DNA from 3 places in the Streptomyces africanus genome. Region 1 is predicted to be linked to each of the others. Evidence: riboswitches for the same ligand, from Rfam matches in the RefSeq annotation. Region 1 holds a riboswitch; each other region holds the start of a gene.
The links. A riboswitch is a leader RNA that binds a small molecule or an ion and turns the genes downstream of it on or off. The one in region 1 is predicted to bind cobalamin.

Region 1 (9,316 bases):
TCCATGTCCGCCTCGACAACCGTCGGCCGTGGCCCGCTTGCCGCAGTCGCCCTGGACCTCCCCTAGGGGTGTCCGCGAAGGCCGTCTCCTCAAGGGACGAGGAGACGGCCCGCCTCCCGTTCAGAGCACCTCGGCCCGCCCCGTGGTGTCGTCGAGGAACCCGCCCGACTGGTGCTGCCACAGCTTCGCGTAGGCGCCGTCGGACGCGAGCAACTCCTGGTGCGTGCCCTGCTCGACGATCCGCCCGCGGTCGAGGACGACGAGCTGGTCCATGGAGGCGACCGTGCTCAGCCGGTGTGCCACCACCAGCGCGGTCCGCCCGTCCATGAGCCGCCACAGCGCCTCCTGCACGAGGAGTTCGCTCTCCGAGTCCAGGGCGCTGGTCGCCTCGTCGAGCAGCAGGATCGGCGCGTCGCGCAGGATCGCCCGGGCCAGAGCGACGCGCTGGCGCTGACCGCCGGACAGTTTGATGCCACGCTCGCCCACCATGGTGTCGAAGCCGTCCGGCAGCACGTCGGCGAACTCGGTGACATGGGCCGCCTCGGCCGCCCGGCGGATCTCGGCCTCGGTGGCGTCCGGCCGGGCGAACGCGATGTTGTCCCGCAGGGTGCGGTGGAACATCGCCGGGTCCTGCGGCACGTAGGCGATCTGGCTGCGCAGGTCGGCCTGGCGCAGCCGGCTGATGTCCTGACCGCCGACGAGGATGCGGCCGCCGTCGATGTCCGTCATCCGCAGCAACAGCCGCGTGAGGGAGGTCTTGCCGCCGCCGGACCGGCCGACCAGGCCGACCCTCGCCCCGCTCGGCACGTCCAGGTCGAGACCTTCGAACAACGGCCGGCCGCCCCGGTGCGCGAAGGTCACCTTCTCGAAGCGGATGCCGGCGGACCGGGGCCGCAGCGGCTCCGGCGACGGTGGGTCGAGCACGGTGGGAGGCGTCAGGAGCAGCTCGGTGAACTGCGCGGCCTCGGTCATCGAGCTCTCCAGCCGGCGGTAGATCTGGTTGAACTCGAACATGATCCGTGTCGCGTTGCTGTAGTAGGTGAAGGCGACCACGATCGCCTCCACGCCGTTCCCGCTTCCGGCGAGCGTGATGGCGAGCAGCAGCCCCATCGCGTTGGTCAGCACCGACATCGGCGCGACCAGTGTGTCGATGCGGAGGTTGCCGTAGTCCCACGACCGCAGTGTGAGCCGGCGTGAGGTGGCGACCCGGGAGCGGTGCTCGGCGGCCTCGCGCTCCTCCGCGGCGAACGCCCGCACCGTGTCCATGTTCATCAGGCTGTCGGCGACGTGGCCCGACACCCGGGCGATCGCCTCCTCCCGCAGGTCGACCAGCGCCTGGCGGCGCCGGATCAGAGGCACGACCAGCACCCCGGTCAACGCGATCATCACCAGCAGGCCGACCACGAGCAGGGGTTCGTAGCGCCACAGCACCACCGCCCCGAACGCCAGCGGCACGAAGCTGCCCACGATCTGGAACGTCAGCGTGTCCACGAACTGCTCGAAACGCGAGGCGAAGCTCAGGACGCGCTTGGTCAGCGAACCGGCGAAGTTGTCGTGGAAGAACGCGGCGTCCTTGGCGAACAGCTCGTCCATCCCGATCACGTACAGGTGCTCGATGCCGAGGGCGTCGAGGCGGTTGAGGCAGTGCACGGCGATGCGCCACAGGGCCTCCGCGAACAGCAGGACCCCGACGAAGCCGAGGACGTACGGCAGTGCCGAGTCGACCGTGACGTTCCTGTCGTCGGCGATGCCGCCGACGAGCTTGGCGACGATCAGCGGCGCGACGTAGTTGATTCCGATGTTGCCCAGCGCCATGAACAGCATCGCGGGTGCCGTCAGCCGGCGGAGCCGGGACAACTCCCGTCCGTAGTAACGAAGTGCGAGAAGTACCGAGCGTTTGCCCGGCTGAACCCTGCGCGATCCAGGCGTATCCATCCCACCCCTGTGTCGTTCTGTGGCCGCCCGCCACGCGCGCATGTGCGGGCAGGGGCCATCACCGCAACGGATGTGTGGAGATTCGGGTCGAGTCCGGCAGTCTCCCGCGACGGCGACCGCGGCGTCCAAGTGTTTTCCGGCCCGGCGGTGGTGCGCAGGGAGCGCCAAGAGGCACGGTCGGCGGACTCGGGGCGGTCGGGGCCGTGCTGCAGGGCCGGCCGGGCGGTTCAGGACGTGTGTGCGCGGGGGTGTCGGTAGGGCCACCCCAGCATCGGGTGTCCAGGCCCAGGGACGGGCCGTCCCGGGGGCGGCAGCATGAGTGTCGTCGGCAACCGGCCGACGAGCGATCCGCCACCGGACATCGGGGGACCCCCATGAACGAGACCTTCGCCAGGCGCCTGACGGGCCTCACCGGCATCGCCGCCGCGGCCGCCCTCATCATCGAAGTGCCGCTGTACTTCGTCTACTCCGGTCCGCCGCCGGACGCGAACGTCCTCACCAGGCTGCTGCTCGGTATCTTCGCGCTGGCGTTCCTGATCGTGTTCGTGACGGCGTTCCGCGAGCTGGTCAAGCGGGTGAACCCGGCCTATGAGTGGGTGGGTTCGCTCGCCTTCGCCACCGGACTGGTCTACGTGGCGGTCACCCTGGTCTCCAGCGGGCTGGAGGCCGGCGCGGTCATCGCCGCCGACCGTTCCATCGATCCGACCATCACGGTCAGCGGCACCTACATCCTCTACGGGTCGATCGGCAAGGTGCTGATGGCGCTGTTCCTCACCGCGGTGGGCTTCGGCATCTCCCGTACGAACCTGCTGCCGCGCTGGACCGGCCGCTCCGCCTACGTCCTGGCCGGGGTCAATCTGGCCTTCGTGCCGTCCCTGTTCTTCGGCAACGACCCGGCGGACTTCTACGCGGCGAACGGCTGGGGCACCACCGCGTCGCTGGGCGCGATCCTCAGCTACTGGCTGCTCGCGCTCGGCATCACGACGTACCGCAGCGCCACCGTGAGGGTTGCCCTGCCCGCTCAGCCCAGGTAGATCGGCAACTTCGAGGCCAGATCGCCCAGTTCGGCCTCTTCGGCCGCGGTCGGCGCCCGCCGCCCCGTACCCACCAGCAGTGCGTCCGCGTCGGAGAACGACGGCGGGAAGGCGCTCCCGGTGATCTGCTCCAGCATCTCGCGGGACCGGGCGAGCCCCTCCGCGGGCGGCGGCGCGGCGTCCGGGAGGTGGGCGATCAGGTCGAGATGGTGCAGCGTCCACTCCATGACGTACGTGGAGAGGTAGTCGCCCACGGTGAGAACCTCGCCGCGGGTGCCGACCCTGAGACCGGGGTCGGCGAGCTCCGCCGCGCGGCCCGCGGCGGAGCCGACGTCGTCCAGGTGGAACTTGAGCAGATGCGGTTCCCCGTACGCGGCGGCCAGCCGGACGGTCAGCGCGTCGAGCGGGTCGTCTCCGGTCGGCGGCGTGTCGGAGATCTCCCAGTAGGTCAGCGCGTCACGGGTCGGTTCCCCGTCGGCGGGCGTGGCGAGGGTGATCAGGACGTCCTGCGCGTCGATGACCAGATGGCACACCAGGTCCCGCACCAGCCAGCCGGTACAGCCGGACGGCCGGGCGAAGTCCTCGTCGGCCAAGTCGGCGACCGCCGCGCGCAACGCCGTCCAAGAACGTGAGAACAGATCCACCTCGGCAACCTAGTGCGGCGCCGCGAGGGCCGACAAGCGCTTTACGGCCGACCGGGCCCGCCGCGGGCGGTGCCGGTGGGCGCGGGCTGTCGGAGCGCCGCCGCCACGAGTCCGCGGATCTCCTGCTCCGACACCGATCCGCCCCCCACCAGCCGGTCGAAGACCAGTCCGTCCACACAGGTCAGCAGCGTGACCGTGCGGTCCTCGGCGTCCGCGACACCCTGCGTGGCCAGGAAGTCGCGTACGGCTTGCCGCCCCGCGTTCCGGCGCGGCACGAGAATCTCCCGCAGCTCGGGGTGGTGCACGCTCTCGATGGCGCACGCGTAGCGCGCGAGAGAGCGCCGTCGTCCTTCCCCTGTGAGCCGTTGCTCGACGAACGCGGCGATCCCGGCCACCAGTTCCCCGGCATTCCGCGGCACCGGAGCCCGGTCCCCGATCGCCTGGAGTTCCGCCTGGTCGAGGGCGACCAGGCGCCGGACCAGGGCGGTGAGCAGTGCCTGGCGGGTGCGGTAGTAGGCGGACGTGGTGCCGGGCGGCAGGTCAGCCGCCCGGTCCACCGCGCGATGGGTCAATCCTCGGATTCCGGCGTCGGCGAGCACACCGATGGCCGCATCGGCGAGGACGGTACGTCGGTCTGTGGGCATCCCCCCTTTCTACACCTGTAGAGGAGCGGGGGTACGATCCTTCTACATCTGTAGAAAGATCGTGGCGGGGCGGACGAGGGAGGGCCGGTATGGGTGGCAGCGCGGTCGTGGTGGGCGGAGGCATCGGCGGGCTGGCCGCCGCGCTCGGTCTGCGCCGGATCGGCTGGGAGGTGACGGTGGTCGAACGCGCCCCCGTCCTGGACGACGCGGGCGCCGGTATCTCCCTGCACGCCAACGGGATCCGCGCCCTGGACGTCCTCGGTGTCGGCGAGGCGGTGCGCGCGGCTGCGCGGCCCCAGTACACCGGGGGCACCCGGGCCCCCGGTGGCGGCTGGCTGGCCCGGATGGACGGGACCGCTCTCGAACGCGAACTGGGCACACCGATCGCAGGTATCCCGCGGGCCACGCTGCACGGCCTGCTGCGTGCGGCGTTGCCGTCCGGGTGCCTGCTGACCGGGGCCGAGGCGACGTCCGTCGACCGCTCCGACCCCAGCCGGGTGCGGATACCGCTCGGGGACACCGCTCTGGAGGCGGATCTGCTCGTGGCCGCCGACGGTGTGGGCAGCAGGCTGCGCGCCCAGCTGTTCCCCCAGCACCCCGGCCCGGCCTACAGCGGCTCGACCGTGCTGCGCGCCGTCACCGAGCGCCCGGTGGAGTTGGCCACCGACTTCGAGCTGACCTGGGGGAGGGGAGCCGAGTTCGGGCACATCGCGTTCGCCGACGGCCGGGCCGAGTGGCACGCAGTGCTCAACTCGCCGCCCGGGGTGCGGCACACGGACGCCCTCGACGCGATGCGCCGACGGTTCGGCACCTGGCACGATCCGATCCCTGCGCTGCTGGACGCGACCCGCCCCGACGCCGTCCTGCACCACGACATCCACGAACTGGTGACGCCCTTGCCGGCGTTCACCGCGGGCCGGATCGCGCTGCTCGGCGACGCCGCCCACGCCATGACCCCGAACCTCGGCCAGGGCGCCTGCCAGGCGCTGGAGGACGCGGCCGTGCTGGCCGCCGCACTCGCCACCGAGCCCACCGTCACATCGGCGCTGGCCCGTTACGACGCCGAGCGCCGCCCGCGCACCCAGTCCGTCGCACGCGCCGCCCGCCAGGCCGGCCGGATGGGGCAGCAACTGACCCACCCGCTGGCCGTCGCCGCGCGGAACACCGCTCTCCGTCTGGCCCCCTCCCGCGCGACCGTCCGCGCCATTCTGCGGCATGCCGACTGGACACCGCCGGTCCTGCGCTGACGACAGCGACGAAGACTCCCAAGTCTCCGGGCGCCCCCCAGTCTCCGGGCGCCCCTCAGTCTTCGGGCGGCCCTCAGTCTCCGGGTCGCCCCTCAGCCTCCCGGCGTGCCCAGCCGTCCGGCCGCGAGGGCGGCGAGTTCCGCGGGCGTCCGCGGCCCCGGCTCCGCGCCGGTCAACCACCCCTGCGCGCGCAGGAGTTCCGCCGCGGCGGCTCCCCACGGCAGTCGCAGCCCCGCCTCCCGGAGCAGATCGGTGCGGGCCAGTGCCTCGGGGGCGGGCCCGGTGCGGACCCCGGACGGGGTGAGGAGCGCCGCGTCGTCGGCCCAGCGCAGCGCGAGGTCGACGTCGTGGGTGGCCATCACCACCGTGGTGCCGGCCTCACGGAGTCCGTCGAGCGTGGTGAGGAGCCGTTCCTGGCCGTCGGGGTCGAGTCCGGCCGTCGGCTCGTCGAGGACGAGGACACGGGGCCGCATGGCGACCGCGCCCGCGATGGCGGTGCGTTTGCGCTGCCCGTAGGAGAGCAGATGGGTGGGCCGGTCGGCCAGGGCGGTGATGTCCAGGGCGACGAGTGCCTCCGCCACCCGCGCCCGCACCTGCGCGTCGTCCAGACCGAGGTTCAGCGGCCCGAACGACACGTCCTGCTCGACGGACGCCGCGAAGAGCTGGTCGTCCGGGTCCTGCACCACCAGCTGGACGGTCGTCCGCAGCCGGGTCAGGCCCTTGCGGTCGTACGTCACCGGCTGCCCCGCGACCGTCAACCGGCCCTCGCGGGGCCGCAGTCCGCCGCTGAGGAGCCGCATCAGCGTGGTCTTGCCGCTGCCGTTGCGGCCGAGCAGCGCGAGCGCGCGCCCCTCGCGGATCTCGAAGTCCAGGCCGCTGAGCACGGCCGGGCCGTCCTCGTAGGCGAAGGACGCGCCCCGCAGGGCGACGAGGGCGGGCTCGCTCATGTCAGCGGCCTTTCCAGTACGAAGGTGAGGACGGCCAGCGCCGCGAGGAGCACGCAACTGGCCGTCGTGAAGCGGACGGAGACACGGGCCTCGGGCACGAGGACGCGCAGGGTGCCGTCGTAGCCGCGCCCGGCGAGTCCGGACTGGAGGCGGACCGCCCGGTCGAAGGCCCGGACGAACGCGGTGGCGCCGAGTCCGCCCAGGGACCGCCAGGCGGCGGCCCGCGTGGTGTGCCCGAGCCGGGCGGCCTGGGCGTCACGGACCCGGCGCACGGAGTCCAGCAGCAGGAAGCTCATCCGGTACGTCACGAGCGCCACGTCGACGACCGGCGCGGGCACCCCGGCCCGGACCAGCCGCGGCAGCAGGTCGGACATGGGCGTGGTGAACGCGAACAGCAGCACACCCAGGGAGGCCGCCGAGGTGCGCAGCAGCAACTCCCCGGCCCGGACCGGCCCGTCACCGGTGAGGGAGACGAAGCCGCCCGGCCCGCCCACCTGCACGAGCAGCGTCAGCGCGCCGGTCACGCAGAAACCCAGCGGCACCCGGTAGGCCCGCCACAGCCGGCGCCCGGGCACGCCCGCCGGACCCAGCAGCACCACCAGGGCGGTCAGCAGCACCAGAGCCGCGCCCGGCCAGGGCGGCAGCGAGATCGCCAGCAGGGTCAGACCCAGGCCGAGGACGGCCTTGTCCACGGGATGGCGGCGGCGCCAGCGACTGCTGTGCGCCGCCGCGTCGATCGGCAGCACGCGGCTCAGGCCCCTTCGGCCGGGGACTTCTCGGCGGTACCGTCCGCCGCGTTCCCGGAGTCCGGCCCCCGCTCCCGCGCCCGCCGCTCACCCTGCCGCCTGCCCCGGCGCAGGCCGAAGTAGTAGGCGAGGACACCGGAGCCCAGGGCCGCCTGGAGGGAGAACAGCGCCGACTCGATCTCACCGGACGGCGGTTCGTACAGGGGGGAGAACCAGGGCTTGTAGTCCGGCTCGATCTCGGTGATCGCCGTCTCCGCTTCGCCGTCGGAGCCGGTGAACGGCTCCTTCTTGTGGTCGCCGAGGCCGAGCGCGAGCGGCAGCACGGCGAGCGCGGCCACGGCGAGCAGCAGCAGAAGGTTGATCTTCGTGTTCCTGCTCATCGGGCCACCTCCTCGGTCTCGCTCCGGGACTGCTTCCCGGCCACGAGCACACCCAGCCGGGTCAGTTCGCCCTTGCTGGACTGCACCAGCAGCCGCATCACGAGGACCGTCAGCAGTCCCTCGCTCACCGCGAGCGGGATCTGGGTGACGGCGAAGATGGAGCCGAACTTGCCGAGCGCGCCCAGGAACCCGCTGCCCGGGTCGGGGAACGCGAGCGCCAGCTGCACGCTGGTGACGCAGTAGGTGGACAGGTCGGCGACGAACGCGGCGGAGAACACGGCGACCATCAGCGGCACGTCGTAGCGGCGCAGCAGGCGGTACACCGCGTAGCCCGCCCAGGGGCCGACGATCGCCATGGAGAAGACGTTGGCGCCGAGCGTGGTCAGACCGCCGTGCGCGAGCAGCAGCGCCTGGAAGAGCAGGGTGATGGTGCCCAGCACCGCCATGACGGGCGGCCGGAACAGGATGGCGCCCAGGCCCGTGCCGGTGGGGTGGGAACAACTGCCGGTGACGGACGGCAGTTTCAGAGCGGACAGGACGAACGTGAAGGCACCGGAGGCACCGAGGAGCAGGGTGCTCTCGGGGTGCTCGCGCACTTCACGGGTGAGCGACCGGACCCCGTGGAGGACGAACGGCGCGGACGCGACGCCCCAGGCGGCCGCGTGCGCCGGCGGCAGGAAACCCTCGGCAATGTGCATGGCTCAGCAGACCCTCTCCAGCACCTCGTGGATGGTTGACGCGCCTTGGCCGGTCTCCTGGCTCACGGGTCCCACCGCCCGTACTCCGCCTTCCCGGGGCCGTGGGCCCTGGCGTCACATTCCCGTCGTCCGCCCGAAGGGCGGGCCGCGCGGCGTCTGGCGCATGCGATCGCAAGGCGCCGGAGCGCCCCCGTGGCGGAGCCACGTGGGCGATTCGGCAACGCGGCGAGCGTGCGTGCCAGACGTCGCGCGGCAGACGGGAATGCGACGCCAGGGCCCTAGGACCCAGTGGCCGCCCGTGAGGGCCGGAGCCGGACTTCCCGATCACAGTGGCGAGGGCCGCACCGGCATCACACCGGATTTCCCGTTCACCAAGGCGTGGTGACAGTAATGCCGGGATAAGGGCCATGACAAGCCAGCCGAGGGGGCGCGCGAGGGGGCGCGTGAAGGGGCGACCGCTCGCACACCGGCGCAGGAGGGCTCAGTCGTCCCCGTCGTCGCCCTCGTCCTCCCCACTGTCCCCGGACTGTGGAGGCTGTTCCTGCTGGGGCTTGTCAGCCTTCTCCGGCGAGCTGTTGCTCGTCTCCTGCGCCGGGCTCGTGGCGCCGGTCGTCGCTTCGGCGGGGGCCGGGGAAGCGGGTGCCGTGGTGGAGGGAGTGACATCGGCCACTGTGCCGGCCGTCGGCGTCGTGGCGGCCGCCGGGGCGGAGGCCAGGGGGTCGGCGGAGTCGGCCGAGTCGCCGGGCGAGGGGGCTGCCGGGCTGCTCGCGGACGGGGACACGTCGGGTTCCGTGCCCTCCGTCGCGGTGTCGTCGGGCGAGAACCACTGCATGCCGGCGAGCATCGCGGCGAGGAAGACGGCCGCCGCGGCCACCGCCGCGGCCGTCCTGCGGTGGTGGCCGAGACCGCCACGGGGCGCGGCGCGACGGGAACGCCCGCCCGAAGCGGTGCGGGACCCGGTGGGCAGCGCGTACGTGGCCGGGCTGCCAGTGCCGGTGCCGGTGCCGGTGTCGGCTGCCGTGTACGGCCCCGGCCCGGCGG
Region 2 (9,316 bases), 640 kb from region 1:
ACGCGCCGACCGACGTGGCCGGTCCGGTCGTCTCGACAGGCGCGACAGCGATCCGGACCCCGTCAGGCGTCTCCCCGCCCTCGGCGGCGACATGAACGACCTGGGCCTCGCCGAGTCCGGCGCTGACGTCGGGGCTGTCCTCGAAGGGGCGGATGCCGAGGGCCGTGGCGTCCGCGCGCAGCTCGGCCTGGCGGCGCCCGCCGGTCAGCAGGGCCCACACCGGTGTGCCGCCGAGCTCCAGCGCCCGCACGAGCAGATCCGCCACGAGCAGCACCCGCAGGTTGGTCAGGTCGGAGCCGGGCGCGTGTACTTCGACACGGGTCAGGCCCCGGCGGGCCGGAGCGGCGTCGACCGGCTCGCCGGTCCGGGCGTCGATGATGCGCAGCACGAGGCGAGCGTAGGCCGGGTGGGCGGGCGCACGCAGGCTTGTGCGGCTTTTTCCGGCCACCGTGGCGGGAACACCCCACCAATGGCGTGCCGGACGGACCAGGGCACCGGGGCGGGAACCACGCCTGGGGCGTGTCCGTAAAGTCCCGTCGTCCGCCCGGAGGGCGGGCCCAGCGGCGTCCGGTGCGTGCTCTGGGGGCCCGGTGCGGCGAGAGGGCGTGCAGGGCGTCGCGGGGCAGGCGGGACTTTGCGGACACGCCCCAGGGCCACCGTGGCGTGCATCGCCCCCGCCCGCTCAGCCCAGCGTCCCGAGGAACCGCACATGCGGCCGCTGCTCGGGGCCGTCACGGCTGACGGCGGCCCGTACGCCGTACACCTCGGCGATGAGTTCCTCCGTCAGGACATCGCCCGGGGCGCCGCCCGCCACGACCCGCCCCGCGCTCAGGACGACGACCTCGTCGCAGTACATCGCCGCGAGGTTGAGGTCGTGCAGGGCGACGACGGTGGTGACCGGCAGGCCCGTGACCAGGGAGAGCAGGTCGAGCTGGTGGTGGATGTCGAGGTGGTTGGTGGGCTCGTCCAGGAGGAGTTCGCGGGGTTCCTGGGCGAGCGCGCGGGCGATCTGCACCCGCTGGCGTTCGCCGCCCGAGAGGGTGTGCCAGGGCTGGTCGGCGCGTTCGGCGAGGCCGGTGCGCTGCAGGGCGTCGCGCACGGCCCGTTCGTCGTCTTGCGATGTCGGCGTCCAGGCGCGCCGGTGCGGCACGCGGCCCAGCCGTACGACGTCCACCACCGTCAACTCGACCTGTGTGTCGGCCTGCTGCTCGACCACGGCGAGCCGGCGGGCGACGGTGCGGCGGGGCAGGTCGCCCAGCGGGGTGCCGTCGAGGGTGACGACTCCGGCGGTCGGGGTGAGCAACCCGGCCAGCAGCCGCAGCAGGGTGGACTTGCCGGAGCCGTTGGGGCCGAGGACACCGACGGTGGAGCCGGTCTCGGGCGCGAGGACGACCCCGTCGAGGATGAGACGCCCGTCGGCACGGCGACCGACCCGGTCGGCCCGCAACCCGGCGCCGGACACCGCTGCTCCCGCCGCCCCGCTCACCGCACCCTCCGCGTCCGGTACAGCACGACCACGAACGCCGGAACCCCGATCAGTGACGTCACGACGCCCACCGGCACCTCCTGGGGATCCAGCACCGTACGGGCGAGGGTGTCGACCCACACCAGGAACACCGCTCCGGCGAGGGCCGTGACCGGCAGCAGCCGGACGTGCCCGGGGCCGGCCAGGGCCCGCGCGGCGTGCGGCAGGACCAGCCCGACGAAGCCGATCGCCCCGGCCGAACTGACCAGCGCGGCCGTGAGCAGGGCCGTGACGCACAGCAGCACCAGGCGGGTGCGGGCCACGGACACCCCGAGCGCGGCCGCCGCGTCCTGCCCGAAGGCGAAGGCGTCGAGGGTACGGGCGTACCACAGGCACACCACCAGCGTCACGGCCAGGACGGCCAGGCACAGCCACACATCGGTCCAGCCCGCGCCGCCGAGCGAGCCGAGGAGCCAGAACAGCACGCCCCGGGTCGTCTCGGCGTCGGCGGCGGTCATCACGACGAAGGAGGTGAGCGCGGAGAAGAGCTGCATGGCGGCGACGCCCGCGAGGACGACCCGGTCGGTGGTGCCGCCGAGGGTGTGGCTGAGCAGCAGCACCAGCGCGAAGGACACCAGGGCGCCGAGGAACGCGCCCGCGGACACCGAGACGGCACCGCCGCCCACGCCCAGGACGACGACCACGACCGCGCCGGTGGAGGCGCCGGAGGACACCCCGAGCACGAACGGGTCGGCGAGCGGGTTGCGCAGCAGCGACTGCATCACCGCCCCGCAGACGGCCAGTCCGGCCCCGCACACGGCCGCGAGCAGGGTGCGCGGCAGCCGCAGCTGCCAGACGATCCCGTCGCGGATCGGCGTCAGGTCGGCACTGCCGAGACCGAGATGGGCCGCGACGACGGACCAGACGTCCGCGACCCGGATGTCGGCCGGGCCGACGGTGATCGCCAGGGCCAGGGAGACCACCAGCAGCAAGGCGCCCGCGACACCGAGCGCGGGCCCGCGGACGGTCACTTCACGAGCCCGAACTCGCGCAGTTGGGCGGCGACCTGTTCCACGCCCTCGACCGTGCGGATGGTCGGGTTCATGGCCTGCCCGCTGAGCAGCACGTACCGCTTGTGCCTCACCGCGTCCATGTTCCGGGTCACGGGGTTGGACTCCAGGAAGGCGATCTTCCGCGCGGCCGACTCGGCGGTCTGCGACGTGCGGGTCAGGTCGCCGATGACGAGGACATCGGGGTCACGTTCGGCGACCGTCTCCCAGTTGGTCTGCGGCCACTCCTCGTGCGTGTCGTCGAAGACGTTCTTCGCGCCGAGGGCCCGGGTGATGATGCCGGGCGCCCCGCAACAGCCCGCCATGTAGGGCGACTCGGAGTTGGCGAACCAGTACAGGAGGGTGACGTCCGAGGCGTGGATGCCCTGCGTGGCCTTCGCCATGCGCCGCTGGAGGGAGGCCACGAGCTTGTCGCCCCGCTCCTTCACCCCGAACACGGTGGCCAGGTCGTGTACTTCGCCGTAGACGGTGTCGATGCCCAGCGCCTTGGCGCGCGCGCCGTCGCCGTCGCCGTCGCCGGAGTTGTCCTTGCCGGCGCAGTCCGACGGGGAGACGTACGTGGGGAGGCCGAGCTTCTCGAACTGCTCGCGGGTGGCGACGCCGCCCTTGCCGAGGGTGGAGACGAAGGAGGCGGCGACGAAGTCGGGGTCGGCGTCCAGGACCCGTTCGAAGGACGGGTTGTTGTCGGCGATGCGCGGCACCTTCGCGTTGGCCTTCGCCAGCCCCTTCATCACGGGGTCGGTCCAGGTGGCGGTGCCCGCGAGGCGATCGGCGAGGCCGAGCGAGAGCAGGATCTCGGTGGTGCCCTGGTTGAGGGAGACGGCGTGCTGCGGCGGGGCCTCGACGCGCACCTCGTGGCCGCAGTTGCCGAGCGTGACGGCGGCTTTCGTCGTGGTGGCCTTCGAGTCGCCGCAGCCGGCCAGGAGCAGGGAGCCGACCGCGAGCAGGACGGCGGCACGGGCGGGTCGGGCGAGGGGCACGGAAACCAGTCCTCAGTCGTCGAGGGCTCGATCGCGGAGCCCGGTCGTACGGTGCTCCCCCGCCGCGAACGGCCGCGGGGGCCGCCAGCAGGTCTTCGGACTCGGGTTCGTCCGGTGCGGAGCGCCTTCCCGGACGTCACACGCGCCGTCCAGTGGCCGAGGCCCCGCCCGTCCCCCTCACCGCTGCGCGTCAGTTCCGGATTCGCACCGGATTCCCTGACCCACGTACATGGGTTCGACTGGCCTCGGCAAGCTATCACGGCGAGCTCGGGGGAATCACCGCCCGCCCTGCGCCGTTGCATCCAGGGGAGTCCCCAGCAGCACTTACGCGACGTACGAGGAGGCCGCCGGTGTACGGCGACGAGGCAACGGTCCGCAGGATCCTCACCGAGCTCGGCGACACCTGGGCCGTGGTGGGCCTGTCGTCGAACCGGCAGCGCGCGGCGTACGGCGTCGCCGCCGTGCTCCAGCGCTTCGGCAAGCGCGTCGTGCCCGTGCATCCCAAGGCGGAGACGGTGCACGGCGAGCAGGGGTACGCGAGCCTGGCGGACATCCCCTTCGACGTGGACGTCGTGGACGTGTTCGTGAACAGCGATCTCGCCGGAGCCGTCGCGGACGAGGCGGTCGCGAAGGGAGCGCAGGCCGTGTGGTTCCAGCTCGGCGTCATCGACGAGGCGGCGTACGACCGGACCCGCGCCGCGGGCCTGGAGATGGTGATGGACCGCTGCCCGGCGATCGAGATCCCACGACTTCCTCATCACGGCGTACAGAATTCCTGAAGCGCTTTCCAGGAAATGCCCGGGCCGGGTCAAGGCTGCACAACTCGCCTTCTGCCGCCGGATGACCGATTCCTAATCTGAGGCCTCTTGCTCGCAGAACTCACGAGTTCTTTTATGAGAGGCCCCTTCATTCATGGTGAGCGTCGACCAGGCAGCAGCGGGGGTAAAGGGGGGTCCGGGCGGACTGCGCCGGGACGTCGGACTGATCGGGCTCATGTGGGCGTCGGTCGGTTCCATCATCGGCTCCGGGTGGCTGTACGGCGCCGAGAAGGCGGTCGTGGCGGCCGGGCCCGCGGCGATTCTGTCGTGGCTGATCGGCGCGGTCGGGATCGTGCTGCTGGCCCTGGTGCACGCGGAACTCGGCGGCATGTTCCCGGTCGCGGGCGGCACGGCACGTTATCCGCACTACGCGTTCGGCGGACTGGCCGGCATGTCCTTCGGCTGGTTCTCCTGGCTCCAGGCGGCGACCGTGGCACCGATCGAGGTCGAGGCCATGATCGGCTACGCCGGGCACTGGCACTGGGCGCAGGGTTTCCAGCACGCCAAGGACGGGACGCTGACGACCAGCGGGTTCGTCGTCGCCGTCCTCCTCATGGCCGTGTTCGTCGTGGTCAACTTCCTCGGTGTGCGGCTCCTGGCGCACACCAACAGCGCCGCCACCTGGTGGAAGGTGGCCGTGCCGCTGGCCGCGATCTTCATCATCGCGGCCGGCAACTTCCACCCGGGCAACTTCACCGAGCACGGCTTCGCCCCGTTCGGCGCCCACGGCGTGCTGAGCGCCGTGAGTTCCAGCGGCATCATCTTCGCCCTGCTGGGCTTCGAGCAGGCGATCCAGCTGGCGGGTGAGAGCCGCGACCCGGCCCGTGACCTGCCCCGCGCGACGCTCGGCTCGGTCGCCATCGGGGCCGGGATCTACGTCCTGCTCCAGATCGTCTTCATCGCGGCCCTGCCGCTGGCCTCGTTCGCGCACGGCTGGGCCAAGCTCGACTACCCCGGTATCAGCGGCCCCTGGGCGGGGCTGGCCACCCTGCTGGGGCTCGGCTGGCTGAGCGTGGTCCTGTACCTGGACGCGGTCGTCTCCCCCGGCGGCACCGGCCTGATCTACACCACCGCCACCTCCCGCGTCTCCTACGGCCTGGCCCGCAACGGCTACGCGCCGAAGATCTTCACGCGCACCGACGCGCGCGGCGTGCCGTGGTTCGGCCTGATCGTCTCCTTCGTGACCGGCGTGGTCTGCTTCCTGCCGTTCCCGAGCTGGCAGCAGCTGGTCGGCTTCATCACCTCGGCGAGCGTGCTGATGTACGCGGGCGCCCCGCTGGCGTACGGCGTCTTCGCCGACCGGCTGCCGCACCGGGCACGGCCCTACCGGCTGCCCGGCGGGAACGTCGTCTCCCCGCTGTCGTTCGTCGTGGCCGACCTCATCATCTACTGGTCGACGTGGGACACCCTGTGGCGGCTCGGTGTGGCCATCGTCCTCGGCTACGTCCTGCTCGGCGGATACGCCTGGTACGCCACCCGCAAGCAACTGCCCGACGCACCCCGGCTCGACTGGAGGGCCGCCCAGTGGCTGCCCGTCTACCTGCTGGGCATGGGCGTCATCTCCTGGCAGGGCGGCTTCGGCGGCCAGGGGCACATCGGACTGTGGTGGGACATGGCGGTCATCACGGTGTTCTCCCTGGGGATCTACTACTGGGCCCGGGCCTCGGCGTCCCGGCCGGAGGAGATCGAGCGGAGCATCGGGGGGGTGGCCGTCACCGAGGCGACCGTCCACTGACACCGCCCCCCGCGCGGCCGGGGCCTCCATAATGAGCGCATGACCCAAGCCTCCCCGCCTCCCGACTCCGGCGCCCCGCAACGCTTCCCAGTCGTTGTCGTGGGCGCCGGTCCCGCCGGGCTGACCGTCGGCAACATCCTGCGGGCCGCGGCCGTGGACTGCCTGGTGCTGGAGACCGAGACGCGGGAGTTCATAGAACAGCGGCCCCGGGCCGGAGTCATCGAGGAGTGGGCCGTACGGGGCCTGGAGAAGCGTGGCCTCGCGCGGAATCTGCTGGACCGCGCGGAGCTGCACTCCGCGTGCGAGTTCCGCTTCGACGGCGAGCGGTACCGGTTCCCCTACGCGGAGCTGACCGGCAGTCACCACTTCGTCTACCCGCAGCCGTTGCTGGTGACGGACCTGGTGCGCGAGTACGCCGACGTGCGCGGCGGACAGATCCGCTTCGGGGTCCGGGACGTGCGGGTGCACGACATCGACTCCGACCGGCCCTCGGTGTCGTACACCTGCCCGGAGACGGGTGAACACCGCATCGTCCACTGCGACTTCGTGGCCGGCTGCGACGGGGCGCGCGGGGTGACACGGGCCGCCCTGCCGCCGGAACAGGTGCGCATCGCGCGGCACGACTACGGCATCGGCTGGCTGGCCCTGCTCGCCGAGGCGCCGCCGTCCGCCGACGGCGTGCTGTTCGGCTGCCACGCCAAGGGGTTCGCCGGGCAGATGCCCCGCAGCCCGGAGGTGACCCGCTACTACCTCCAGTGCCCGCCGGGCGACGACCCGGAGAACTGGCCGCACGAGCGCGTCTGGGCGGAACTCCGGGAGCGGCTCGGCGCGTCCGGTGTGCCGCCGCTGACCGAGGGGCGGCTGATCGAGAAGCGTGTGCTGGACATGCACGACTACGTGGTCGAGCCGATGGTCTCCGGCCGGCTCTTCCTCGCCGGTGACGCGGCCCACCTGGTCGCCCCCATCGCCGCCAAGGGCATGAACCTCGCCCTGCACGACGCCTTCCTGCTCGGCGACGCCCTGGTGGCCCAGCTGACCAGCGGGGACGACAGCGGCCTCGGCGGCTACGCGCAGGCGTGCCTGCGGCGGGTGTGGGACTACCAGGAGTTCTCGCAGTGGCTGTCCGAGGTGTACCACGGCGCGGCGGCGGGCGACCCGTTCCGCGCGGGCACGACACTGGCCCGCCTGCGTCGCCTGTTCACCTCGCCCGCGGCCGCCGCGGCCTTCGCCGAGCAGTACCTCGGGACGGCCGCGCGGTACTGATCCATGACGCGCACCAGCCGCTGACCCACCACGCGGCGGCACGGGACCTGCCCTCAGGCGACCCCGAGCCCCTCCAGCACCACCGCGCCCGGCAGTTCCGCGAAGGCCTTGCCCGGCACCAGCAGTTTGCCCCGCCGCCGGCCGCTGCCGACCAGCACGTACGGCAGATCGACGACGGCCGCGTCCACCAGCACGGGCCAGCCGCCCGGCAGTCCGAGCGGGGTGATGCCGCCGTACTCCATGCCGGTCTCCCCGGTCGCCGTGTCCATCGCGGCGAAGGAGGCCTTGCGGGCGCCGAGTTGGCGGCGTACGACGCCGTTGACGTCCACCCGGGTGGTGGACAGTACGACGCTCGCGGCGAGGGTGGTCTCGCCGCCGCGCTTGCCCGCGACCACCACGCAGTTCGCGGACCGCTCCAGCAGGTCACGGCCGTAGTGCTCCACGAAGGTGGCGGTGTCGGCCCACTGCGGGTCGGTGTCGACGTAGAGGATCTGGTCGGCCGGGACGCTGCCGCGCCACTGGCGTACGGCGTCGGCGACCGGGCCGGTGAGCTCGTCGAGGCAGACGGGGGCCGGACGGGCGTCGTCGAAGTGTCCGATGGGTGCGCGCATGGCCGCACGCTAGCAAGACCGGGCGCCCTCGGACCGGGCGTCTCAGGTCACCGGCGGAACCGAGACGGCCATCATCATCTCCATCGGCACCTCGCCGGTGTTGCCGTACGTGTGCGGGAGGTTGGCCTCGAAGGACACGCTCGCGCCCGCGGGGACGCGGTGCTCCACGCCGTCGACGGTGAGCGTCAGCTCCCCGGCCGTGACGTGGAGCAGCTCCATGGTGCCCGCGGGGTGCGGGTCGGACGCGCTGCTCTCGCCGGGCATGAGCCGCCAGTCCCACATCTCCAGCGGGCCGGGCGCCTCGGTGCCCGCGAGCAGCCGGTTGTAGCTGCCCGCCTCGGTGTGCCACAGCCGTACGGCCTGTGCGGCGGGGACGATGCGGACCTTGGGGCCCTGCTCATAGTCGAGGAGGGTGGTGATGCTGACGCCGAGCGCGTCACCGATCTTGACGACGGTGCCGAGACTGGGGTTGGTGCGGGCCTGCTCGATCTGGATGAGCATGCCGCGGCTGACGCCCGCCCGGGCGGCGAGCACGTCCAGCGTGAAGCCGCGCACCGCGCGCCAGTGCTTGACGCTGCGCGCCAGCGACTGGGTCAGCAGGTCGAGGTCCGACACATTCCGTCCAATATTCCGCATGAGGCAGTGCAGCCCGCTGCACTACGGTGTGGTTGACCTGATCGTTCACCGCACTGTACTGCGAGGCATCCGTCCCATGACAGCGCTCTCGGCCCTGGTCACCAGGGGGCCGGGGCGGTTCAGGATCCCGGCTCCAGCTCAGCGAGTCCGGCCGCCGTCTCCTCGTCCAGGCCCGACAGGGCGCGCAGCTGCTCGGGCGTGACACCCTCCGGTATCGGCACCGGCGGCGGCGTGCGCAGCGGCGGCTGCCAGCCGTCGGCCGGTGTCCAGCGTCGTACGACGCGGGCCGGCGCGCCCGCCACCACGGCGTGGTCGGGCACCGTGCCCCGGACCACCGCGCCCGCGGCCACGACCACGTTCCGCCCGATCCGGGCACCCGGCAGGATGACCGCGCCCGTGCCGATCCAGCAGCCGCGCCCGATCTCCACCGGCTCCATCCGCGGCCACTGCTTGCCGATCGGTTCGTGCGGATCGTCGTAGGAGTGGTTCGTGGACGTGACGTAGACGTACGGGCCGAAGTAGCAGTCGCTGCCGATGGTGACCGTCGTGTCCGCGATGACGTGGCTGCCGCGGCCGAGCACGACACCGTCGCCGATGCGCAGGATCGGGTCCGGACCGAGGTCGAGGTCGGGCATCAGACCCGCGGTGAGGGTGACCTGCTCGCCGATGATGCAGTGGGCGCCCATGTGGATCCAGGGTTCGCCGAAGACCGTGCCGAGCGGGAAAGCGAGTCTGGTA
Region 3 (9,316 bases), 5.3 Mb from region 1:
GAGGACATGCGCGCCCAGGGCCTCGAACCCACCTCGCAGCTCCTGGACATCGGCTACATCACCGCCGACGACCGCCTCGCCGGGCTGCTCGACATCACGACCGGCGGACGGGTGCTGCGCATCGAGCGGCTGCGCATGGCCAACGGCGAGCCCATGGCCATCGAGACGACCCACCTGAGCGCGAAGCGCTTCCCGGCCCTGCGCCGGTCCCTGGTGAAGTACACCTCGCTCTACACCGCGCTCGCCGAGGTCTACGACGTCCATCTCGCCGAGGCCGAGGAGACCATCGAGACCTCACTGGCCACCCCGCGCGAGGCCGGCCTGCTCGGCACGGACGTCGGCCTGCCGATGCTGATGCTCTCCCGTCACTCGCTGGACCGCGACGGACAGCCGGTGGAGTGGGTGCGGTCGGTGTACCGGGGGGACCGGTACAAGTTCGTGGCGCGTCTGAAGCGGCCCCAGGAGTAGTTCCCGCGCGGGACGGTGCGACGGCTGCTGAGCTCGGTTTCTTTTGGGTACCGCATTGCGGACGAGGGGTTCCGTTCCCGCCGCACCCTGACCTAGATTGCCTGCGCATTACACAGGTGATCACTGAGGGGACGGAGCCGCCTGATGTCGCAAGCACCGGAAGCCGGCAGAGGGGCGATGGTGACGCCGATGCGCGTCGTCATCGGCCTCTGCCTCATAGCGCCCTTCGTGGCCATGCTGTGGGTCGGCTCGTACGCCAAGACCGACCCGGCCTTCATCGGCATCCCGTTCTTCTACTGGTACCAGATGGCGTGGGTACTGATCTCCACCGCGCTGACGATGATCGCCTACAAGCTGTGGCAGCGTGACCAGCGCGCCCGCTCTGCCGCGAAGGGCGGTGCGTCGGAGTGAACGACGGCGTGAACGGCGTCGCACTCGCCGTCTTCATCTTCTTCTTCCTGGCCGTCACGGTCATGGGCTTCCTGGCCGCGCGCTGGCGCAAGGCCGAGAACGAGCACAGCCTGGACGAATGGGGCCTGGGCGGCCGCTCGTTCGGCACCTGGATCACCTGGTTCCTGCTCGGCGGCGACCTGTACACGGCGTACACCTTCGTCGCCGTGCCGGCGGCGATCTACGCGGCGGGCGCGGCCGGCTTCTTCGCGGTGCCCTACACGATCCTCGTCTACCCGCTCATCTTCACGTTCCTCCCCCGCCTGTGGTCGGTCTCGCACAAGCACGGGTACGTGACGACGTCCGACTTCGTGCGCGGCCGGTTCGGCTCCAAGGGCCTGTCGCTGGCGGTGGCCGTGACCGGCATCCTGGCCACGATGCCGTACATCGCGCTCCAACTGGTCGGCATCCAGGCCGTGCTGGACGTCATGGGCATCGGCGGCGGCGAGAACACCAACTGGTTCATCAAGGACCTGCCCCTGCTGATCGCCTTCGGCGTGCTGGCGGCGTACACGTACTCGTCGGGTCTGCGGGCGCCCGCGCTGATCGCCTTCGTGAAGGACACCCTGATCTACATCGTCATCGCGGTGGCGATCATCTACATCCCGATCAAGCTGGGCGGCTTCGACGACATCTTCGCCAAGGCGGGCGACGCGTTCAGCCAGACCAACCCGGCGACGGGCGCGCCGCGCGGTGCGCTCGCGCCGCCGGAGGCGGGGCAGTGGACGTACGCCACGCTGGCGCTGGGCTCCGCGCTGGCACTCTTCATGTACCCGCACTCGATCACGGCGACGCTGTCCTCGAAGAGCCGTGACGTGATCCGCCGCAACACCACGATCCTGCCGCTGTACTCGCTGATGCTGGGCCTGCTCGCGCTGCTCGGTTTCATGGCGATCGCGGCCGGGATCAAGGTGCAGAACGGGCAGCTGGCGATCCCGCAGCTGTTCGAGACCATGTTCCCGGACTGGTTCGCGGGCGTGGCCTTCGCGGCGATCGGCATCGGCGCCCTGGTCCCGGCGGCCATCATGTCCATCGCGGCCGCGAACCTCTTCACCCGCAACATCTACAAGGACTTCATCAAGCCCGACGCGACGCCCGCGCAGGAGACCAAGGTCTCCAAGCTGGTCTCGCTGCTGGTGAAGGTGGGCGCGCTGGCCTTCGTCCTCACCATGGACAAGACGGTCGCCATCAACTTCCAGCTCCTGGGCGGCATCTGGATCCTCCAGACCTTCCCGGCCCTGGTCGGCGGCCTGTTCACCCGCTGGTTCCACCGCTGGGCGCTGCTCGCGGGCTGGGCGGTCGGCATGGTCTACGGCACGGTCGCCGCGTACGGCGTCGCCTCGCCGACCCAGAAGCACTTCGGCGGCTCCTCCAAGGAGATCCCGGGCATCGGCGAGATCGGCTACATCGGCCTCACGGCGTTCGTCCTGAACGTCGTCGTCACCGTCGTCCTGACCTTCGTCCTGAAGGCCCTGAAGGCCCCCGACGGCATCGACGAGACCAAGCCGGAGGACTACACGGCGGACGCGGGCGACCCCGGCGTCCAGGTGGAGCTTCCGCCGGCGACGGCGGGCACCTCGCACTGAGTCGCAGGTGACAACGGGCCGTCGGTGAGAAACCGGCGGCCCGTTGTCATACCCGTCCCGCACACTCGGACCATGGACATCCTCATCCGGCGGTTGAAGCCCGCCGAATACGACGCCCTCGGCGAGATCACCGCCCAGGCCTACCTGACGGACGGCCTCCTCGACTTCGGGGAGAGCGACTGGTACCTCGGCGAACTCAGGGACGTGGCCAGGCGGGCCGCCGCCGCGGACGTCCTGGTGGCCACCCAAGGCGAACACCTCCTCGGTGGTGTCACCTTGGTGCCCTCCGGCGGCCCCATGGCCGACATCGCCCGCCCTGGGGAGGCCGAGATACGGATGCTCGCCGTCGCCCACGAGGCCCGCGGCCGCGGCGCCGGGGAGGCCCTGGTCCGCGCCTGCGTCGACCGCGCCCGTGCGACGGACGGCTGTGTCCGCGTCGTCCTGTCGACGCAGCGCACCATGCACTCCGCCCACCGCATCTACGAACGTCTCGGCTTCGTCCGTGTCCCGGAGCGCGACTGGAACCCGATTCCGGAGCTTCCCGACATCACTCTCCTCACCTACGAGTTGACGCTGTGAAACCGTCGCGACACTACATCTAGGGGTGCTTTCGCCGCCCGGCACAAGATGTATGCTCATGCTCGCTGTCGCCGCAGGGGAATCCGGTGCGAATCCGGAACTGTCCCGCAACGGTGTACTTGTGCGTGTTCGCGCACAGGATTCAGTCCGAGGACCTGCCGACAGCGCGCCCGGCCGCCCGGCCGGTGCGCCCTGACGTCCGGGCCTCGCGGAGTGGGCCGGTGGACGCGACGCCGCGTGCGCTCGCGTGCTGCCCCCTGCCCTGTGTGAGGCCCCCGTGCCGAGCGAGGGAGAGCCCCACGTGACCATCGCGCCAGCCGATCCGGTCTCAGCCGCCGAAAAAGAGCACGACGGTCCCGGTGCCGCGCTGCTGCGGACCCTGACCGAGCTGACCGCCGACCTGCCCGACGCCGACCCCGGCCGGGTCGCCGCCGCCGCGCTGCGCGGCCGGTCCGCGCGGGCCGACGAGTCGGAGTTGCGCGAGCTGGCGACGGAGGCGGCCGCCGGCCTCATCTCCGAGGATCCCGCCTACTCCCGGCTGGCCGCGCGCCTGCTGACGATCGGGATCCGCGCCGAGGCCGCCTCGCAGGGCGTCACCTGCTTCACCGAGTCCGTGGCGGTCGGGCACCGGGAGGGCCTCATCGCCGACCGGACCGCCGAGTTCGTACGCCTCCACGCCGCCCGTCTCGACGCCCTGATCGACACGGCCGCCGACGACCGCTTCGGCTACTTCGGCCTGCGCACGCTGCACAGCCGCTACCTGCTCCGGCACCCGATCACCCGCAAGGTGATCGAGACGCCCCAGCACTTCATGCTGCGCGTCGCCGCCGGTCTCGCCGAGGACGACACCCGCCGCTCCGTCGACGAAGTCGCCGCGCTCTACGGGCTGATGAGCCGTCTCGACTACCTCCCCTCCTCCCCCACCCTGTTCAACTCCGGCACGCGCCACCCCCAGATGTCGTCCTGCTACCTCCTCGACTCCCCCAAGGACGAGCTGGACTCCATCTACGACCGCTACCACCAGGTGGCGCGGCTGTCGAAGCACGCCGGCGGCATCGGCATCGCGTACTCCCGCATCCGTGCGCGCGGTTCGCTGATCCGCGGCACCAACGGCCACTCCAACGGCATCGTCCCGTTCCTGAAGACCCTCGACGCCTCGGTCGCCGCCGTGAACCAGGGCGGCCGCCGCAAGGGCGCCGCCGCGGTCTACCTGGAGACCTGGCACTCCGACATCGAGGAGTTCCTGGAGCTGCGCGACAACACCGGCGAGGACGCCCGCCGTACGCACAACCTGAACCTCGCGCACTGGGTGCCCGACGAGTTCATGCGGCGCGTGAACGCCGACGCGCCGTGGTCGCTGTTCTCCCCGTCGGACGTGCCCGAGCTGGTCGACCTGTGGGGCGAGGAGTTCGACGCCGCGTACCGGGCGGCCGAGGCGAAGGGCCTGGCGAAGAAGACTCTGCCCGCCCGCGAGCTGTACGGCCGCATGATGCGCACCCTCGCGCAGACCGGCAACGGCTGGATGACCTTCAAGGACGCCGCCAACCGCACCGCCAACCAGACGGCCGAGCCGGGCCACGTCGTCCACTCCTCCAACCTCTGCACGGAGATCCTGGAGGTCACCAGCGACGGCGAGACGGCGGTCTGCAACCTGGGGTCGGTCAACCTCGGCGCCCTCGTCGACCAGACCAGCGGGGACATCGACTGGGGGCGGCTGGACGAGACCGTCCGTACGGCCGTCACGTTCCTCGACCGGGTCGTGGACATCAACTTCTACCCGACCGAGCAGGCGGGCCGTTCCAACGCCAGGTGGCGTCCGGTCGGCCTCGGGGTCATGGGCCTGCAGGACGTCTTCTTCAAGCTGCGCCTGCCCTTCGACTCGCCGGAGGCCAAGCGGCTCTCCACCCGCATCGCCGAGCGGATCATGCTCGCCGCCTACGAGGCCTCGGCCGGTCTCGCCGAGCGCAACGGCCCGTTGCCGGCCTGGGAGAAGACCCGCACGGCGAAGGGCGTGCTCCACCCCGACCACTACGACGTGGAGCTGACCTGGCCGGAGCGCTGGGCGGCCCTGCGCGAGCGCGTCGCCGCGACCGGCATGCGCAACTCGCTGCTCCTGGCCATCGCGCCGACGGCCACGATCGCCTCCATCGCGGGCGTGTACGAGTGCGTCGAGCCGCAGGTGTCCAACCTGTTCAAGCGCGAGACGCTGTCCGGTGAGTTCCTCCAGGTCAACTCCTACCTGGTTCAGGAGCTGAAGCGGCTCGGCGTGTGGGACGCCCGTAGCCGGGAGGCCCTGCGCGAGGCGAACGGCTCGGTGCAGGACTTCGCCTGGATCCCCGAGGACGTACGCGCCCTCTACCGCACGGCGTGGGAGATCCCGCAGCGCGGCCTGATCGACATGGCGGCGGCCAGGACCCCGTTCCTGGACCAGTCCCAGTCCCTGAACCTCTTCATGGAGACGCCGACCATCGGCAAGCTCTCCTCGATGTACGCCTACGCCTGGAAGTCCGGGCTGAAGACCACGTACTACCTGCGTTCGCGCCCGGCGACCCGCATCGCCCGCGCGGCCCAGGCCACTGTCCCCGTGCAGACCACCCCGGACCCCGAAGCGGTCGCCTGCTCCCTGGAAAACCCCGAGTCCTGCGAGGCCTGCCAGTAATTCCCACCCGCCACCCGACCGCCACCCCTGGAGGACGGCGCTTCGCGCCGACTGTTATGACTCAGAACCTGCTCGACCCCGGCTTCGAGCTCACTCTGCGCCCCATGCGCTACCCGGACTTCTACGAGCGCTACCGGGACGCCATCAAGAACACCTGGACCGTGGAGGAGGTCGACCTCCACTCGGACGTCACCGACCTCGCCAAGCTCTCCCCCGCCGAGCAGCACCTGATCGGCCGGCTGGTCGCCTTCTTCGCCACGGGCGACTCGATCGTCGCGAACAACCTGGTGCTGACGCTGTACAAGCACATCAACTCCCCCGAGGCGCGGCTGTACCTGAGCCGGCAGCTCTTCGAGGAGGCCGTGCACGTCCAGTTCTATCTGACGCTGCTGGACACCTACCTCCCCGACCACGACGACCGGGCGGCGGCCTTCGCGGCCGTCGAGAACATCCCCTCCATCCGCGAGAAGGCCGGGTTCTGCTTCAAGTGGATGGACTCGGTCGACCAGCTCGACCGGCTTCAGACGCAGGCCGACCGCCGCCGCTTCCTGCTGAACCTGATCTGCTTCGCCGCGTGCATCGAAGGCCTGTTCTTCTACGGTGCCTTCGCCTACGTCTACTGGTTCCGCAGCCGTGGCCTGCTGCACGGCCTGGCCACCGGCACCAACTGGGTGTTCCGCGACGAGACGATGCACATGTCGTTCGCCTTCGACGTGGTCGACACCGTCCGCAAGGAGGAGCCGGAGCTGTTCGACGACCGGCTCCAGCAGGAGGTGACGGACATGCTCCGCGAGGCCGTCGAGGCCGAGCTGCAGTTCGCGCGCGACCTGTGCGGTGACGGCCTCCCGGGCATGAACACCGAGTCGATGCGGCAGTACCTGGAGTGCGTCGCCGACCAGCGGCTCACCCGCCTGGGCTTCGCTCCGGTGTACGGCTCCGAGAACCCCTTCTCCTTCATGGAGCTCCAGGGGGTTCAGGAGCTGACCAACTTCTTCGAGCGGCGGCCCTCCGCGTACCAGGTGGCGGTGGAGGGCACCGTCGACCTGGACGAGGACTTCTGAGCCCGCTCGTCCTCGCGGGCCTCCTGGGCCTCCCTGATCTGACGGTCGACGCGCCGGTCGCGGACGATACCGATCACTGACGGGAGGACCAGGAGGACCAGCATCCCGAGTACGAAGATCATTGCGATGAGTGTCTGTACCTGGTTCGTGTCCATGGACACCACTGTCGCGCCTAAGACTCCTTACCGTCAGTGGCAGTACTGCCGGAGACCCTCGAATTACTGCCACTGACGAGGCACACTGGAGGCATGCTCCAGAACGTGGCGGTCGTCCTCCTCGACGGCGTGAACCCCTTCGAACTCGGTGTGGTGTGCGAGGTCTTCGGCACCGACCGCAGCGACGACGGCCTGCCGGTCTACGACTTCGCGGTGGCCTCGGCCGAGGGCCCGGCCCTGCGCATGAACTCGGGCGTCTCACTACAGGTGGAGCACGGCCTGGAGCGGCTGGAGACGGCCGATCTGATCGCGGTGCCGGCCGGGCACAGCTACGCGTCCCGTGAGTTCCCGCCGGAGCTCCTGGACGCCCTGCGGCATGGGGTCGCCCGCGGCGCCCGGGTGCTCAGCGTCTGCTCCGGCGCCTTCGTGCTGGCCGCTGCCGGGCTGCTGGACGACCGCCGCTGCGCCGTGCACTGGAAGCATGCGGACGCCCTGGCCCGGCAGTACCCGCGGGCGGTCGTGGAGCCGGACGTGCTCTACGTCGACGAGGACCCGGTGATCACCTCCGCCGGCACGGCCGCCGGGATCGACGCCTGTCTCCACCTGGTGCGCAAGGAGCAGGGCTCCGAGGTCGCCAACAAGATCGCCCGGCGGATGGTGGTGCCGCCGCACCGCGACGGCGGCCAGGCTCAGTACATCGAGCGCCCGCTGCCGCACTCCGAGGCCGACACGATCGGCGAGCTGCTGACGTGGATGGAGCGGCACCTCGACGAGGAGGTCACCGTCGAGCAGCTGGCCGCCCGCGCCCACATGTCCCCGCGCACCTTCGCCCGTCGCTTCCAGCAGGAGACGGGGACGACTCCCTACCGCTGGATCCTGCGCCAGCGCGTCCTGCTGGCCCAGCGGCTGCTGGAGGCGACGGACGAGACCATGGACGCGATCGCCGGTCGAACGGGGTTCGGCAACGCGGCCACGCTGCGCCACCACTTCGTCCGGGCCGTGGGCACGACGCCGAACGCCTACCGGCGGACCTTCCGGGGCCCCGAGGCGGCCTGATCCTCCCCCACGCTCACCTCGGCACCGGCCGCAGCAGCAGCTCGTGCGGCCGCAGCGTGATGCCGACGCGCGTGCCGTCGTTCGAGCCGGCCACCTGCTCGAAGCGGTACGTGCCGGCCAGCGCCGCCGTGATCAGTGTCAGCTGGGCCATCGAGAAGTGGTCGCTCGGGCACTTGCGGTTGCCCACGCTGAACGGGCTCATGGCGTGCTTCGGGATGTCCTTGACCCGGTCCGGCAGCCAGCGGTCGGGGTCGAACTCCAGGTGCCGCGCGTACGACTTCGCGTCGCGCTGGATCGCGTACGGGCTGTAGACGATGTCCGCCCCGGCCGGAATCCGGTATCCGCCGAGTTCCGTGTCCCGCACCGCCCGGCGCGTCAGAATCCACACCGCGGGGCGCAAACGCATGGACTCGACCACGACATTGTTGGTGTGCCTGAGCTCTCGGACGTCCTCGAATGCCACCGGCCTCCCACCGGTGACGGCTTCTACTTCGTCGCGCACCCGGTCCGCGTGTTCAGGGTGTTCCGCGAGCATATGCAACAGCCACATGATCGTGGAGGCGACGGTTTCGCTGCCGGGGGTGAGGATCGCGACGACCTGGTCGTGGATCTCCTGTTCCCCGATGGGATCGCCATTCTCGTCCGTCGCCTCCAGCAATGCCGTCAGCAAATCGTCCGGCTTTTGACCGGATGCGCGGCGCTCGGCGACGATCTCGTCCACCAGGAGATGCAAATCGGCCAATGCCCGGTTGAATTCACGGTTGGCCGGGAGCGGCAGCTTGTAGAGCGGTCCGAGCGGCACCACCATCCGCCGGTACATCCCGCGGAAGACGGTGGCGAGCGCGACGCACAGCCGCTCCGCCCGCTCGTCCATGTAGTCGCCGCGCAGCAGGCAGCGGGCCGCGATGCGCACGGCCACCCGGAAGGACTCGGAGGTGCAGTCGATGGTCTCGCCGGGCTTCCAGCGCTCGGTGAGCGCGTGTGCCTCCTCCTCCATGATCGGCCCGTAGGCGGGGATGGCGTCGAGCCGGAAGGCGGGCTGGATGGTGCGCCGCTGGCGGCGGTGGCGGGGGCCGTTCGCCGTGGCCACGCCCTCCTTGCCGAGCAGTCCCTCCAGGGACTCCCACAGCGGCCCGGCGATGATGAAGTCGTTGCTCAGCGCCAGCGCGCCGGTGAGCTCCGGGGTGGTGACGGCGTACACCGTCTTCGGCCCGAGCTTCAGCCGGACCACGTCGCCGTGGTCGCGCAGCCGGGACATGAACGCCAGCGGGTCGCGCACCAGCTTCCAGCCGTGCCCCAGGA

Region 2: another riboswitch for cobalamin. It lies ahead of QF034_RS05835 (ABC transporter substrate-binding protein); the one in region 1 lies ahead of QF034_RS03025 (energy-coupling factor ABC transporter permease).
Region 3: another riboswitch for cobalamin. It lies ahead of QF034_RS27330 (ribonucleoside-diphosphate reductase subunit alpha); the one in region 1 lies ahead of QF034_RS03025 (energy-coupling factor ABC transporter permease).

The regions. Positions count from the first base shown of each region.
Region 1 is NZ_JAUSYP010000001.1:590,734-600,049, reverse strand. It holds gene QF034_RS03065 (ABC transporter ATP-binding protein) at 121-1,935, opposite strand; gene QF034_RS03060 (hypothetical protein) at 2,310-2,969, shown strand; gene QF034_RS03055 (maleylpyruvate isomerase N-terminal domain-containing protein) at 2,957-3,613, opposite strand; gene QF034_RS03050 (TetR/AcrR family transcriptional regulator) at 3,655-4,257, opposite strand; gene QF034_RS03045 (FAD-dependent monooxygenase) at 4,347-5,504, shown strand; gene QF034_RS03040 (energy-coupling factor ABC transporter ATP-binding protein) at 5,597-6,451, opposite strand; gene cbiQ (cobalt ECF transporter T component CbiQ) at 6,448-7,197, opposite strand; gene QF034_RS03030 (energy-coupling factor ABC transporter substrate-binding protein) at 7,203-7,577, opposite strand; gene QF034_RS03025 (energy-coupling factor ABC transporter permease) at 7,574-8,275, opposite strand; cobalamin riboswitch at 8,306-8,666, opposite strand; gene QF034_RS03020 (serine/threonine-protein kinase) at 8,757-9,316, opposite strand, start outside.
Region 2 is NZ_JAUSYP010000001.1:1,231,755-1,241,070, forward strand. It holds gene QF034_RS05820 (ICP22 family protein) at 1-388, opposite strand, end outside; gene QF034_RS05825 (ABC transporter ATP-binding protein) at 683-1,462, opposite strand; gene QF034_RS05830 (FecCD family ABC transporter permease) at 1,483-2,496, opposite strand; gene QF034_RS05835 (ABC transporter substrate-binding protein) at 2,493-3,515, opposite strand; cobalamin riboswitch at 3,585-3,774, opposite strand; gene QF034_RS05840 (CoA-binding protein) at 3,866-4,294, shown strand; gene QF034_RS05845 (APC family permease) at 4,428-6,068, shown strand; gene QF034_RS05850 (4-hydroxybenzoate 3-monooxygenase) at 6,108-7,331, shown strand; gene QF034_RS05855 (YbaK/EbsC family protein) at 7,385-7,942, opposite strand; gene QF034_RS05860 (XRE family transcriptional regulator) at 7,985-8,557, opposite strand; gene QF034_RS05865 (acyltransferase) at 8,698-9,316, opposite strand, start outside.
Region 3 is NZ_JAUSYP010000001.1:5,857,996-5,867,311, reverse strand. It holds gene QF034_RS27350 (GntR family transcriptional regulator) at 1-468, shown strand, start outside; gene QF034_RS27345 (DUF3311 domain-containing protein) at 613-879, shown strand; gene mctP (monocarboxylate uptake permease MctP) at 876-2,504, shown strand; gene QF034_RS27335 (GNAT family N-acetyltransferase) at 2,577-3,083, shown strand; cobalamin riboswitch at 3,136-3,260, shown strand; gene QF034_RS27330 (ribonucleoside-diphosphate reductase subunit alpha) at 3,385-5,742, shown strand; gene QF034_RS27325 (ribonucleotide-diphosphate reductase subunit beta) at 5,799-6,803, shown strand; gene QF034_RS27320 (GlxA family transcriptional regulator) at 7,052-8,014, shown strand; gene QF034_RS27315 (bifunctional albaflavenone monooxygenase/terpene synthase) at 8,028-9,316, opposite strand, start outside.